DNA from 2 places in the Neobacillus sp. DHD-1R genome. Region 1 is predicted to be linked to the other one. Evidence: riboswitches for the same ligand, from Rfam matches in the RefSeq annotation. Region 1 holds a riboswitch; the other holds the start of a gene.

Region 1 (7,437 bases):
CCCAATGCATTAACCATGTGTTGGGGTTATTAACGGTGCCTTACATCATTAATACTATTTTTCTTATGAAAAGATGACGATGCTCAATGATAACGCTGTTTATAGGCAGTGTATTGTAGGAGACTCATAATATAAATTTACTTCGAGGTATAGACTAAATGAAATTATTAACGTTAAATTGCCATTCATGGCATGAAGAAAACCAATTAAGGAAAATAAAGTATCTGGCTCTAACGATTGTGGAAAAATCATATGATGTCATTGCCTTGCAAGAGGTAAGCCAAGCGATTGAAGAGGAGCCTGTCTACGGGAAAATAAAGAAAAATAATTATGCTTTCGTTTTGTTAGAGGAGCTTCGAAAGCTTGGTGTATCTGACTACTCTTTAGTATGGGATTTATCTCACTATATAACCAATGGTACCTATGAAGAAGGTGTTGCCATTCTTACTAAACATCCAATAATTGAGGAGCATTCATTTTTCGTTTCCGAAAGTGATGACTATGCTAATAATTGGAAAACACGTAGAATTGTCGGAGCCACAATTAACTATCAAAACAAACCCATTTCTTTTTATTCTTGTCATATGGGATGGTGGCACGATGAAGAGGAACCCTTTAAATACCAGGTAGATAAGCTGCTTCAGCAAGTAAAAATGGACCAGCCATTTTTTCTGATGGGCGATTTTAACAACGATGCTTCTCTTGAGGGGGAGGGGTATGAGTATTTGATTGGCCGTGGTCTTTTTGACACTTACCATTTGGCAGTGGATAAAGATAAAGGAATTACAGTCCAAGGGAAAATTGCAGGCTGGAATGACAACAAGCAAGATTTACGGATTGATTTAATTGTAACGAATCATCCAGTTCAAGTAGACCATTCAAAGGTCATTTTTAACAACAGGAATAAAAATGTTGTATCCGACCATTTTGGGGTAGAGGTTAAGCTTTCATTGAATCTATAACAGTTCATATAAAAAGGAGAAGAGGATGTCCTTTTAACAGGGTTTGTCCCCACGTTAACCACCCAATTGTTGCCAATTGTAGCGGTTGTGGGGTCTGCGCCTTGTTTGGGGACATCCTCCTATTTATTAAAAAAATTCACTTATGTAATATACCAGTTGGTTGTAGGACTAAATAACTTTATTGTCTGCCCTCTGTGAAAATTTGAAAATTAACACCAAATTTATCAATAACACTGCCATATGCAGGGCTAAAGAAAGTCTCTTGGAGCGGCATGCCAACCTGTCCGCCTTCTGTTAATGCTTCAAAAAATTTACGAGCCTGTTCAACGTCGTCAGTTGTAATGCAGATGGTCACTTGATTTCCGCTTTGATGGGGTTGACCAGGAAAGGTATCTGAAAACATGAGTTCAGTCTCACCAACTTTGATGGTTGCATGACTTACAAGATCCTTTGCTTCCGCAGGTAGTGGAAAATCAGGGTTCTCCGGCATTTCTCCAAAAGATTGACTAAAAAGAACTTGGGCCTCCAAGGCGTTCACGTAAAATTGAATCGCTTCCTTTGCATTACCGTTCATCACAAAATAGGGAATCAATCGTAATGTCATAAAATTCAGCTCCTAAGGTTATAATTTTTTCTTGCAATAATCGATAAAACTGAAAACCGGACTTTACTAGACTCTGTCATTGCATAAGCCCACTTCTTATTATTACCGATATTTCCATTATAAAACAAAGAACAAATGTTCGCAATACAAATATTTATTTGGTGCCTGACACCATTTGCACTACGATGGCATACTTAATGGTGCCTGACACCATTATGACTATTTTATTTATTTATTTAATAACGGGAGGTATCTTTCGTTAATTATTTTTAGATGGTGGAGTGCGTGTCCTGCGATGATGTAGGCGAGGGCACGGGTGGTGATTTCTGTATTATTGGCAAACCCTTTTCTTGTCCAGGCGTTATCTGGCATATTTTGAATTAGGGTTATGGCGGCTTGCCGTGTTGCTGTAAAATCTTCGAGGATGGCTTTTACCTCAAGTTGATCGAATTCGGACCCTTGAATATAATCATTTTCGTTAAATCCGGCTAGTGGTGTTTGGTCACCGCGGCCAATTCGAAGGAGACGGTAGCTCATAATTCTTTCGGTATCCGTCATATGACCAAGTACTTCTTTGATACTCCATTTACCAGGGGCATATCGGAATTGAGCATCTTTCTCCGATAATCCAGCAAAAAGTGAGGTTGCCGAAACAAGATTTGCTTTCAAAATCGATAGCAGGTCACCTTCAGGCACTAGACTCACATATGGTAGATAATATTCAGGGTACTCATTTCCTTGTGGCCGTTGTATCATTTCATTCTCTCCCTTCCATTCTCACAACAAAAATTCTATTGCATTTATTCCAGCAAACACTTCTATTATAAAACAACATGTAAGAAGAGAATATATAATAAATTCTGATTTTTATTTACAAAGCCCCTTGCGAGGTGTCAAATATAGAATGATGAACTAAAAAAAGAGTTGCCGCTTTATCCAAGATAAGCAGCAACTCTTTCAATCATTAAAATTAAACCCTTTTATCAAAACGAACACGTTTATTAATAACATACATAACAGGCATACCGACTGCCATGACAACGAACTCACCAACTGCTGTTGTTAGCCATGTAAACATGAAAGGCAAATCAAAGGCCAAATGAAGTTCAAGGGCTATCAAGAACATTGTGAAAGTGAAAACAACTGTATTCACAATCATCCGCGCCCAAATCCCTTTAATAAAACGTGCACAAGCAATTGTGATTAACAAGGCGATCACTGATTGGCCAACACCAAAGATAAGGTCGTATGCCTTCATTGGTGAAAAAAATAAGTTGGTCAGAAATACACCTAAAATGATGCCGTAAATGTACTTCTTGTTAAATACCACTAAATGGTTAAACATTTCCGATACACGGAATTGGACTTGGGTAAATCCAAACGGCTGGATCAAGGCCGAGACAGCAATGTACAAGGCTGCAATAATCCCGTTTACGACAATTCCCTGCACTTTGTTATATGTGTTACCGACCGAGGCAGGTTCTTGGGAATTAGTACTTCCATTAGCACCGATTGGTTTTGCTAATGTGCTAGTTGTTTTTTCCATATCCATTTCTCCTTAGTTTTTTTACGTGGGAGGTTCTCGAACCACGTTATTTTATATACTTGCAAACTAATATAATAATATAAATAAAAGTATGAGTCAATGACATTATTTTGCAATAGAAAAGGATGCAGCTAGGAATACGGCATCCTGTTCATACTAATTATGTACTTCACTCATTAATGCATGGGTGTTGTCCTCTGAGTCTTTAAAGAAGGTCATCCGTGTTTCTTGTTCCCCCATTTTAGCGACGATGTGGGGCTCATCGATAAAAACAACTAATCTATAAGAAATCTAATCATGATTAAATAGGTCACTGAAAACAGTACAAGTAGAAAAAGAACGGAACCATAATAAAGGATTCTTGATTTCTGTTTTCCATTTTCATAACCCATTCCAATTAAAAGACCTCCAAGGATGGTGGCAATCCCAATAGTAGGGTGAATTAAGCTTGCCATCAATATCCCAGCAATAAAAAGCACATACCCCATTAATGGGACAATCTTTTGTAGCTTCAACGCACTCACCTAACTTAAGTAGATTTTAGAAAACGAGTATATCAAATCGATTTTACCATAAATTAACTGTTATGTATGTTGAAAAAATACAAATCAAGTATGTTCATTATCAAATCAAACCAAAAGAATTTTTTTCCAAAAATGTAAATAACTTTGTGGCATCTTGCACATTCTAAAAGAAAAAAAGGAATGGCCATGTGATGAGAAGAAATAAAATGGTTTTACTCGTAATGATGTTATTACCTTGGTTGTCAGTGCCGTTTTTAGGAAAACGGACTGTTAAGCGTTTTATTCCGGGTGCCCTCTTTATAGGTTTATGGGTTTTTGTAGAAAGTATAGTAGCTAAAAGAAGAGTATGGTGGAGGTTCTATGAGAAGCTGTTTCCAAATGTAATGGGTGAAATTCCATTCCTATTGGGACCTTTTTTTGTTGGGTCCTTGTGGATACTTAAATTTACATTTGGAAACTTTTTTCGTTATTTTATATTGAATTTAATAACAGATATTTTGTTTGTCTATCCAGGGATGACTATGTTAAGAAAGATGGGGATTGTTTCTCTTATTAGATTGAAGCATTATCAAATGGGGATCCTTTTTATGGCCAAATCAATTCTCATGTATGGGGTTCAAAGCATCTTTGAAAAAATACGAAAAGAACCAAAATCGCTTATTCAAAAAATATTCTCTTAACAGCAAAGCACCACAAGTTGAAGGATTTTGTTCAACATGTGGTGCTTTGCTGTGCCATGTCCTTCCAGAGGTGTTACGGGTATATTTTTTTAGGTAAACAATAATTACATAAAAAATTAAAATCGAACGTGATAAAATAGTAGATAATTTATTTCTTTGTTGGAGAAATAGACGATGAAATATATCAAGGGAATGGAGCTAAATGTGAATGCTGCACCATGTTGAAATCTACGTGTCAGACTTATCTAAAACGACCGAATTCTGGGATTGGTTTTTATCGGAATTAGGGTACAAGGTGTACCAAAAATGGGACTCGGGGATCAGTTGGAAATATAGAGAAACCTATATTGTTTTTGTACAAGCAACCGAGCGTTATCTTGATATTCCCTACCATCGCTCAAGAGTCGGTTTGAATCATCTAGCCTTTCATGCTCAATCCAAGGATCAGGTTAACGAAATGACGGCGAAATTGAAAGAAAAAGGGGTAAGCATTCTTTACCAGGATAAGCATCCGTTTGCTGGAGGCGACTCCCATTATGCCGTTTTTTTCGAAGATCCGGACAGAATCAAAGTAGAACTGGTAGCTAAGGAAAATTAAAATTTAACAGAGCAAAAAATGATAAATGAGTTATAGGGAATGGGAGACGTGAATATTTCATTTGTCTTTTTATCAAAACCTGTTTGACATGAAACATACTTTTGTTATAAGAAGTTGATAAAAATAGCAAAAAGGCCCCAGTATATTCGGCTTGGGGCCTTCTATCTTCTGCTTTTTATGATATTACTTTTAAACCTGCAACTCCAATGATAATTAAAATAACACTTATTATTCGCCCCAGGTTTTTGGATTCCCCAAAAAGAAACATGTTGATAAAGACAGCCCCAGCAGTCCCAATCCCCACCCATACGGCATAGGCAATACTTAGTTGGAGAAATTGAAATGAAGCATATAGTAATACAAGCGATGCCGCAAAACCTCCAATATACAGGATGCCATTTCGGATGTTTTTTTGTTGACTATATAATTTTAGACCGACAGCACCGGTGACCTCACTCGCAGCTGCAAATAAGACTAATAACCAGCCCATATTAAGCAGCCCCTTTCATGACTTTTTTGCCTTTATGGTTGTCCGAAAGGTTTAAACCAATGCAGCCGATGACAATAAGGACGATAAACAATAGCTTTCCTAAATTGAAGCTGCCACCAAAAAGGTACACATCCATTAACACTGTGCCAACTGTTCCAATTCCTGCAAAAATGGCATAAACTGTACCCGTTGGCAGAGTCTCACATGCTTTAGGAAGAATGTGATAATCCCAAAGTATGACCACTATGACAATTGCCCACTCCCACCAAGTGTCAGCTACATTAAATCCATACACCCATATCCATTCAAATAAACAAGTTAGAGCCACATAAAACCAGGCTTTATTCATTTTATACACCTCTTAGGAACTATCGGCTATTTTGAAGAAAGTAACCTATCCATTTCTTTATCATTATTTTAGGATACCACATTCTTTAAAAAAGTAATTCATTGGGAGTTATCAATGTGTTAAATTTGAGTTTAATGTGATTTATATCACGATATCCCATTGGAAGATTCTTTATAATTACAAGAAATAAGGGAAAAATGAAAGTGGTGGTGAAGAAAGTGGACTACAATTTTAAATCACTTTATAGTGAAATTGGCGGGCAGGAAACGATCGATCAGCTAGTAGAAGCGTTCTATCCGCGCGTTTATGCTGATCCAGAATTAGCACCATTGTTTAAAGGGGACATGGAAGAAATTAAACGTAAGCAGCGGATGTTTTTGCCGCAATTTTTAGGAGGTCCAGCTCTTTACAGCCAGGAATTTGGACCACCTGCAATGAGAGCACGGCACCTTCCATTTGAAGTCACTCCTAGAAGAGCACAGTGTTGGCTTCGCTGCATGAAAGAAGCTTTTCATGAAATTGGTCTTGATCAAAACCCTGCAGGAATCGCTTTTTATGACCGGCTAACCCAAGTCGCAGCAATTATGGTAAACACACCGGACAGTGAATGAAAATAATGGATGTCTCAGACTAAGGGTCAGACCCCATAAAACACTCAACCGATCGCAGATCTTTTCCTATTAAGAAACACTATAGCGTGAGTGTTAAACGTGGTTCAGACCCTTTTAAGATTCTCTTTTTCATACATTTAGAAAGTTAATAAAAAATGTTTGCGCATTCATTTTAAAAGTGATACTATAAATCTATCGATTAGTGCAAACGTTTTCGCTAACGATACATAACGAGAATAGGGGGTATTAGTAGATATTACTGTAAAGTAAGGAAGCGCATAAGTATGAAATTTTAATTTTTTTTACAGTTTTTCTGCTATTTTGTGCAAACGTTTTCGTTGAAGACTAGAGTAAAAAGAATTTTCTAAGGAATACGATTATTTGACTACTACATTAAAATATTTTTATTTAGGCATTAGTGCAAACGTTTTCGCAAAAATATTATTTTGATAGTTTAGTATTCGATTTACTTAGAATATCGATTTTTCTATTAACAAATATGACAAGCATCTATGTTTTCCACGTTGCACAAGCTTTTAGATTCACAAATATCTAATTTGGGGGTAAATCATGAATAAGAAAAAATTATTTTCTGGAATTGGTGCAGGTGTCCTATCGCTAAGCCTTCTTTTAACAGGTTGTGGAAAAGCTGATAATGCCTCTAGTAAAGACACTAAGGGCAATGTAACAATCGATGTTTTCCAATTTAAAGTTGAATTCAAAAAGCAATTTGAAGAAGCTGCGAAAAAATATGAATCAGCGCATAAAGGTGTAAACATCAATATCACCACTGTTGGCGGTGGGGAAGATTATGGAGCTGCCCTAAAATCTAAGTTTGCCTCTGGTAAAGAACCAGCAATCTACAACATCGGTGGACCACAAGATGTTGCAGATTGGCAAAAGAAATTAACGGACCTTTCTGATACAGAAGCATCTAAAGCAGCATTAAAAGGAACACTTGATGGTGTTACGAAAGATGGAAAAGTTCTTGGATTACCATACAACCAAGAAGGTTATGGCTTTATCTATAATAAAAATGTTTTCAAAAAAGCAGGCATTGATCCTGCATCTAT
Region 2 (7,437 bases), 420 kb from region 1:
ATTATAACCTGCTGGACACGTTAACAGTCAAAGAAAATATTCTCTTACCATTATCCATTATAAAGGTGTCAAAAAAAGAGGCTGATGAAAAATTTAAAGCTGTGGCGGATGAGCTAGGAATTTATGAAATAAAAGATAAGTATCCAAATGAAATTTCCGGCGGGCAGAAACAGCGTACTTCTGCGGCAAGAGCGTTTATTCATGAACCAAGTATCATTTTTGCTGACGAGCCGACTGGTGCGCTCGATTCAAAATCCGCTTCGGATTTGTTAAACAAATTAAGCGAATTAAATCAACATCGAAAAGCTACCATTGTGATGGTTACGCATGATCCAGTGGCAGCCAGCTTTAGCAGCAGAGTGGTTTTTATAAAAGACGGACAAATTTACACCCAGTTAAATAAAGGTGACCAATCACGACAGGCCTTTTTTAAAGACATCATGAAAACTCAAGGTGTATTGGGTGGTGTACCCTATGAGCGTTAACCAGCTTATTTTTCGTAACTTGAAAAAGAATTTAAAAAATTACTATCTTTATGTATTTGCGCTGATGTTTAGCGTGGCTCTTTATTTCGCCTTCGTTACGCTGCAATATGACCCAGCAATGAATGATACAAAGGATACCATGAAAGGAGCAGCATCCATCCGGGCTGCATCCGTTTTACTTGTCGCAATCGTCTCGATCTTTTTGCTGTATGCCAATAACATCTTCATTAAACGACGGAGCAAAGAAATTGGTTTATTTCAATTAATCGGGATGACCAAAGGCCGAATCTTTAACATCCTTAGTGCAGAGAATTTTATTCTTTACTTCGGTTCTTTAGTTGTCGGGATTTTTATCGGGTTTTCCGTTTCCCGATTAATTATTATGATTCTTTTTAAAATTACAGGGGTTGATGCGATTGCTGGCCTTCATTTTTCAGCAACGGCCTTGATTCAAACTCTTATTGTTTTTAGTATCATCTACTTTTTGATTATGCTGATGAATTTTATATTTATCAAAAGGCAAAGTATTCTTTCTTTATTTAGAGTCGTATCCTCTACAGAAGAGAGAGTCAAAAAATTGTCCATTTTAGAAATCATCATCGGGATTATTGGTTTGATTTTAATCATTTCTGGCTACTATATTTCATCGAAATTATTTGATGGCGCTTTTACCTCGATGATGGAACTGTTTGCTGCAATGATTTATATTCTCGGGTCAGTCATTATCGGAACCTACCTTTTTTATAAAGGATCTGTCAGTTTTATCTTTAATGTCATTCGGAAAAAGAAGGATGGTTATTTAAATATTAACCAGGTCTTATCGCTATCGTCGATCATGTTTCGGATGAAATCGAATGCCTTGTTATTAACCGTGATTACTACTGTATCTGCACTGGCGATTGGTTTATTGTCCTTAAGCTACATTTCCTATTATTCAGCAGAAAAGATGGCTGAAAATCAGGTAGCAGCTGATTTTTCGATAACCAATACAGATGATGCAGTGAAATTTAAAAAGGCACTAACCGAGAACAACATTTCCTTCAGTGAAAAAAAGATCGAGGTTATTCAGGTACAAGCTAATCTCAATGAAATTTTCGAGGCAAATCTAGATGAATTAATGGTGGACCCAAAAGCAATGACCCTGCCTATGGTTAGCGACGAGGCTGTTAACAACATTGATGTAGCTTCAGAGGAAACCGTTTTTACTGGTTATAATAATTTACTGCAGAAATTTATGAGTTTAAAAGGAGCTGGTGAAATTGAGTTAAAAGGTCAAAATGAAACGATACCACTTAGCTTCTTAGGTTTAAAGAAGGATTTCATCATTTCAGGTTATTTTACAAATGGCAGTCAACCTACTGCCATTGTTGACGAAACTGTCTTCAACCGCTTAAAGAAGGATGTAAATCCAGCGATTCAAAAGGAAACCTCTCTCTATATCGGGATAACTTTGAAAGATGAGGCCAATTTGGATCAAGCTAATGACCTTTTTAAGGAAATGAAGTTCACTGGAAAGGTAGAAAATACTTCTCGGCTGGATATTAGTAACGAGCAGAAAAAAATCATGGGTCTGATTATGTTTATCGTTGGCTTTCTAGGGCTAACCTTTCTGATCACATCGGGCTGTATTCTTTATTTTAAGCAAATGGGAGAGAGTGAAGAGGAAAAGCCAAGTTATACCATTTTACGAAAGCTTGGTTTTACCCAAGGTGACTTGTTAAAGGGAATTCAAGCCAAACAGCTTTTTAACTTTGGTATCCCTTTAGTGGTTGGATTGTTCCACAGTTATTTCGCCGTTCAATCAGGCTGGTTTCTATTCGGAACCGAAGTGTGGACACCGATGATTCTTGTCATGGTCCTTTATACCGGATTGTACTCCATTTTCGGCATCCTCTCCGTTCTTTATTACAAGAAAGTGATTAAGGAAGCACTATAAGAAAAGAAGCAGCCGTTATCACGCGGCTGCTTCTTTTAACACTTAACGATTATCTACCTTTTCTGGATAAAGGTCATGGTTCATTAATCGGTAATTGGCCATTTCTTCGTATTTGGTACCTGGTTTTCCATAGTTGCACCATGGGTCAATGGAAATGCCGCCACGTGGCGTGAATTTCCCCCACACCTCAATATAGCGTGGATCAAGCAATTTAATTAGGTCGTTCATGATGATATTGACACAATCCTCATGGAAGTCGCCATGATTTCTAAAGCTAAACAGATATAATTTCAAAGACTTGCTTTCGACAATCTTTTTATCTGGAACATACGAAATATACATAGTGGCAAAATCAGGCTGACGAGTCAGCGGGCACAAACTCGTAAACTCCGGACAATTGAATTTCACGAAATAATCACGTTCCGGATGGAGATTGTCGACTGCCTCCAATACCTCTGGTGCATATTCAAATGAATAGGTTGTACCTTGGTTACCTAATAGAGTTAAATCCTTTAATCCTTCTTCGTGGCTGCGGCCAGACATAAAAAAACCCCCTATAAAATGTGTCCCACACTTTTTAAGAGAGTTTCTTCTGAACATTCTATGCAAACGTAAGGATAAAAAACAAAAAAGCCACGTCCGATATGGACATGGCAGAAAGTCATGTATCCATAGTTTTTTATAGAGGGTATCAGCTATGAACCTCTCCCGATCAAGTACGGGTATTCTCATCTCTATATAATAAAGAACTGATTGGGATACGTCAAACACAATGTTATTGAAAAATTCCCTTGCTGCTTATATTTTATTTGAGATGTTCATTTAATACATTCTCTTCTAAGACAGAAAATTTATCACCGTAAACTTTGGTGATATGCTTTTCTCCCCAAGCACAAAGGGAATCTAAAATGCTTTGTAAACTCCAGCCGTATTCACTAAGCTCATACTCTACTTTTGGCGGAACTTGATTATATACAATTCTGTTAATCACACCATCATCCTCTAATTCCCGTAATTGCTGGGTTAACATTTTCTGAGTTATATCCGGCATCAAACGTTTTAACTCACTAGTCCGTTTCTTACCATGTGTTAAATGGCATAGTATAACACATTTCCATTTTCCTCCGATTACCTCTAATGTAGCTTCAACCGATATATTGTATTTCTTTTTCTTCAATTTAAAATCCTCCTAATTTATAGGCACTAAAAAGTATCTATGTCACTTCAAAGTATCTATATCACTTTAAAGTGCGTACTTCTCATCCACTCCTGTATATCCCATAATAACATTTGCCGGTTGAAATTTCACTTAAACATTTTTATATCGTTTGCCTTAAGCAAGTTAATTATTTTTTAGGAGGAGAAAAACAAATGACTTTAGATAAAAAACGAAGTACATTCGCACTACTGGCATTAGCTGTAAGTGCATTCGCCATAGGCACCACAGAATTTATTAGTGTAGGTTTATTACCGCTCATTTCGAAGGACTTACACATATCCGTTACAACCGCTGGCTTAACTGTTTCCTTATATGCGTTAGGAGTTACCTTTGGGGCACCTATTCTCACATCACTCACGTCGAGAATGTCACGAAAAACTTTATTACTTTGGATTATGGTTATTTTTATCATTGGAAATGGCCTTGCAGCAAGTGCTACAAGCATGGGTGTGTTACTCGCGGCTCGTGTTATTTCTGCCTTTTCACATGGTGTCTTTATGTCAATCGGTTCAACGATTGCTGCTGATTTAGTTCCGGAAAACAAAAGAGCTAGCGCGATATCGATTATGTTTTCAGGGCTTACAGTTGCGACCGTTACTGGCGTGCCATTTGGAACGTTTATGGGGCAGCAATTCGGCTGGAGAATGGCCTTTATTATCATTTTTGCCGTTGGGGTGATTGCTTTTATTGCAAACAGCATCCTTGTTCCATCTGATTTACGAAAAGGCACTCGGACAACATTCCGCGATCAGTTCAAATTAGTCACAAATGGACGTTTATTGCTGGTATTTATGATAACGGCGTTAGGTTACGGTGGAACATTCGTTGTCTTTACCTATTTATCCCCGATCCTGCAGGATATAACGGGATTTAAGGAAGGAACCGTTGCCGTGATCCTGCTCGTTTACGGTATCGCAATTGCTATTGGGAACATGGTTGGTGGTAAATTATCTAATCACAATCCAATTAAGGCATTATTTTATATGTTCATCGCTCAGGCAGTTGTTCTATTTGTGTTGATGTTTACCGCTCCTTTTAAAATAGTAGGCCTCATCACTATTTTCTTCATGGGACTGCTGGCTTTTATGAATGTTCCAGGACTTCAAGTGTATGTCGTTATGTTAGCCGAGCGATTCGTTCCGACTGCAGTAGATGTAGCGTCTGCCATCAATATCGCTGCATTTAATGCTGGAATCGCGATTGGTTCCTTTTTAGGAGGAGTTATTACCGATTCAATCGGACTGATTCATACCTCTTGGATTGGGGCATTAATGGTTCTTGGTGCGGTGGCCCTTACAGGCTGGAGCAGGAGGCTTGAACGGAAAGACCAAGAAGTGATCACGACGACTTGTGGAAAAAGTGTAAGTTGCTGATTTTAATCATCTAATAAAATAATTTTTGACTTCTAACTACAATACAGGGTTTCAAAAGGATTACCTTTTGAAACCCTGCCAACTTGTTTACCTATTTAATGGTGCCTGACACCATGGATTATTCTTTTACGGATCCACCTAATATTCCTGAAATGAAATGTTTTTGCAGCAGGAGGAAGAAGATCATAATCGGGATGGTAGATAAGGTGGTTCCTAGCATTAGTTGTCCATAATCAATTCTCGCCATGCCAATTAAACTAGATAATGCTACAGGCAGAGTAAACATTTCTTTTGAATTTAACGTGATCAGCGGCCAGATTAAACTATTCCACTGGGACATAAATAAAAATATCGACACCGCAGCTAGTGCAGGCCGTACCACTGGAAAAATGATCGTAAAGAATATTCTTATTTCTCCTGCCCCATCAACACGGGATGCTTCAATAATTGAATTAGGAACTGCCTGCATATTCTGCCTCATTAAATAAATAGCAAACGGCGATGCCAACGAGGGCAAGATGATTGCCTGATACGTATTTAACCAATTAAATGAAACCATTAATTCAAACAAAGGAATCAAGGTAACTTGGTACGGAATCATTAAGGAACATAAAATAACGAAAAAGAAGATTTTCTTTCCTTTGAATTTAAATTTTGCAAATGCATAACCCGCCATCGCACTAATAAGTGTGCTAACAGCTGTATAAACAAGAGCAATAAATAATGAATTCCAAAAGATTTTAGCGATCCCCAATGATTCATTCAGTGATTGAAAGTTCTTCGTTAAAAAATCACCTGGAATTAACTTTGGCGGAAGATGAAAGATATCCCCCGATTGGAGCGTCGAGCCGACAATCATCCAATAGAATGGACCAATCGATAAAATAGCACCCACTATTAACAAAATATAGATGATGATTTTCGTTTGAAGTTTGTTTGAACGTATCATTCTTCGAGATCACCTACCAATTTCATCTGAACCCAAGAAATTATGGCCGTTATCAGAACAAGTACATAAGCAATAGCCGATGCATAGCCGAAGTCAAAAAACTTAAAACCTGTTTCATATAAATAGAGTGTAATTGTCATCGTAGCATTATTCGGACCACCTTGCGTTAAAATAAACGGCTCATCAAAAAGTTGCAGCGTCCCGATTGTTGACATGACCACTGTAAAAATAAACACAGGTTTTAACTGCGGAATCGTAATCATAAAAAATTGTTTTACCTTACCTGCTCCGTCGATGCTGGCTGCTTCATATAATTCAGATGGGATATTTTGTAATCCTGCCAAAAAAATCACCATATTATATCCGGTCCATCTCCATGTCATGACAATCACGACTGAGACTTTCGCCCATAATGGCGTTGTCAACCATTGAATAGGTTTCACACCAAGAAATGACAAAAGATAGTTTACTAACCCAAAGTGCTCATCCAATAGAATCATAAATACAATCGAAGCGGCAACAAGGGCTGTAATGGCAGGCATAAAATACGAGATTCGAAAAAGTGCCTTACCTTTTAACATCGAAGAATGGAGCCCTACTGCCGCCAATAAGGCAAGAAACAACATGATAGGCACTTGGATAATCAATATTTGAAAAGTATTTAAAAGAGATTTATAGAATATGGGATCATGAAATAATCGAGAATAGTTTGCCCATCCCACAAAAGATTTTTCAACGCCGCGAACTTCTTGAAAACTTAGGATTAAAGAAGAGAGAACTGGATAAACCGTAAAAATTAAGATTAATAAAAAAGCCGGACCAAGAAAAAAGTATGGAGCATTTTTAGGAGTTAAAAAACTTGCTCTCGTTTTAGCTCGGATTTTTGGAGTGGTTTTTGCGACCTTTTCTATATGTGCCATCAAGATGCCCCCTTACTACTAAGAATGAATGATTTACTCAATCAAAGAGGCAGAGAGGAGGAACGTCCCCCTCCCTTCCCTTTTAACTATTTTTTTATTTCATTTTCTAATTGTTTTTGGGCATCTTTTAAGGCAGAGTCAACGGCTTTATTTTCAAGTAAAATCGCTGCTTGTGTATTACTCATAAGGGAGCTGGCTTTTGCATAGTTTTCGTTTAAATTTATTTGTGGAACTTGATCAACAATATCCGCAAACTTTTTGAAAATTGGACTATTGTTGAAATACTCACTATTCGCTGTAAATTGTGGGGCACTATAGGTTTTCTTCAAAGATGGAAATAATCCATATTTTTCAAAACCTAGCAGCTGAGACTCTTCATCTGTTGTAAAAAATTCAACAAACGCATAGGCTGCAGACTGATTTTTGCTCGTTGAAGGAATCAGTAACGATGAGCCCCCTACGTTGGCATATCTGGTGCCGCCCTCTTCAAAGCTCGGCAGATAAAAAACATCCCATTTCCCCTTTAAATCTGGCGCCTGATCCATGATTGTTCCT

The links. A riboswitch is a leader RNA that binds a small molecule or an ion and turns the genes downstream of it on or off. The one in region 1 is predicted to bind preQ1.
Region 2: another riboswitch for preQ1. It lies ahead of queF (preQ(1) synthase); the one in region 1 lies ahead of AC3ANL_RS21555 (QueT transporter family protein).

The regions. Positions count from the first base shown of each region.
Region 1 is NZ_CM173232.1:4,360,670-4,368,106, reverse strand. It holds gene AC3ANL_RS21570 (endonuclease/exonuclease/phosphatase family protein) at 159-962, shown strand; gene AC3ANL_RS21565 (VOC family protein) at 1,141-1,566, opposite strand; gene AC3ANL_RS21560 (DinB family protein) at 1,795-2,322, opposite strand; gene AC3ANL_RS21555 (QueT transporter family protein) at 2,537-3,112, opposite strand; PreQ1 riboswitch class I at 3,119-3,163, opposite strand; partial or broken gene AC3ANL_RS21550 (VOC family protein) at 3,269-3,388, opposite strand; gene AC3ANL_RS21545 (hypothetical protein) at 3,388-3,627, opposite strand; gene AC3ANL_RS21540 (hypothetical protein) at 3,828-4,316, shown strand; gene AC3ANL_RS21535 (VOC family protein) at 4,525-4,914, shown strand; gene AC3ANL_RS21530 (DMT family transporter) at 5,090-5,404, opposite strand; gene AC3ANL_RS21525 (DMT family transporter) at 5,406-5,753, opposite strand; gene AC3ANL_RS21520 (globin domain-containing protein) at 5,972-6,364, shown strand; gene AC3ANL_RS21515 (ABC transporter substrate-binding protein) at 6,935-7,437, shown strand, end outside.
Region 2 is NZ_CM173232.1:4,779,980-4,787,416, forward strand. It holds gene AC3ANL_RS23630 (ABC transporter ATP-binding protein) at 1-485, shown strand, start outside; gene AC3ANL_RS23635 (FtsX-like permease family protein) at 475-2,421, shown strand; gene queF (preQ(1) synthase) at 2,464-2,964, opposite strand; PreQ1 riboswitch class I at 3,087-3,133, opposite strand; gene AC3ANL_RS23645 (winged helix-turn-helix transcriptional regulator) at 3,227-3,598, opposite strand; gene AC3ANL_RS23650 (MFS transporter) at 3,793-5,013, shown strand; gene AC3ANL_RS23655 (carbohydrate ABC transporter permease) at 5,132-5,962, opposite strand; gene AC3ANL_RS23660 (carbohydrate ABC transporter permease) at 5,959-6,882, opposite strand; gene AC3ANL_RS23665 (ABC transporter substrate-binding protein) at 6,969-7,437, opposite strand, start outside.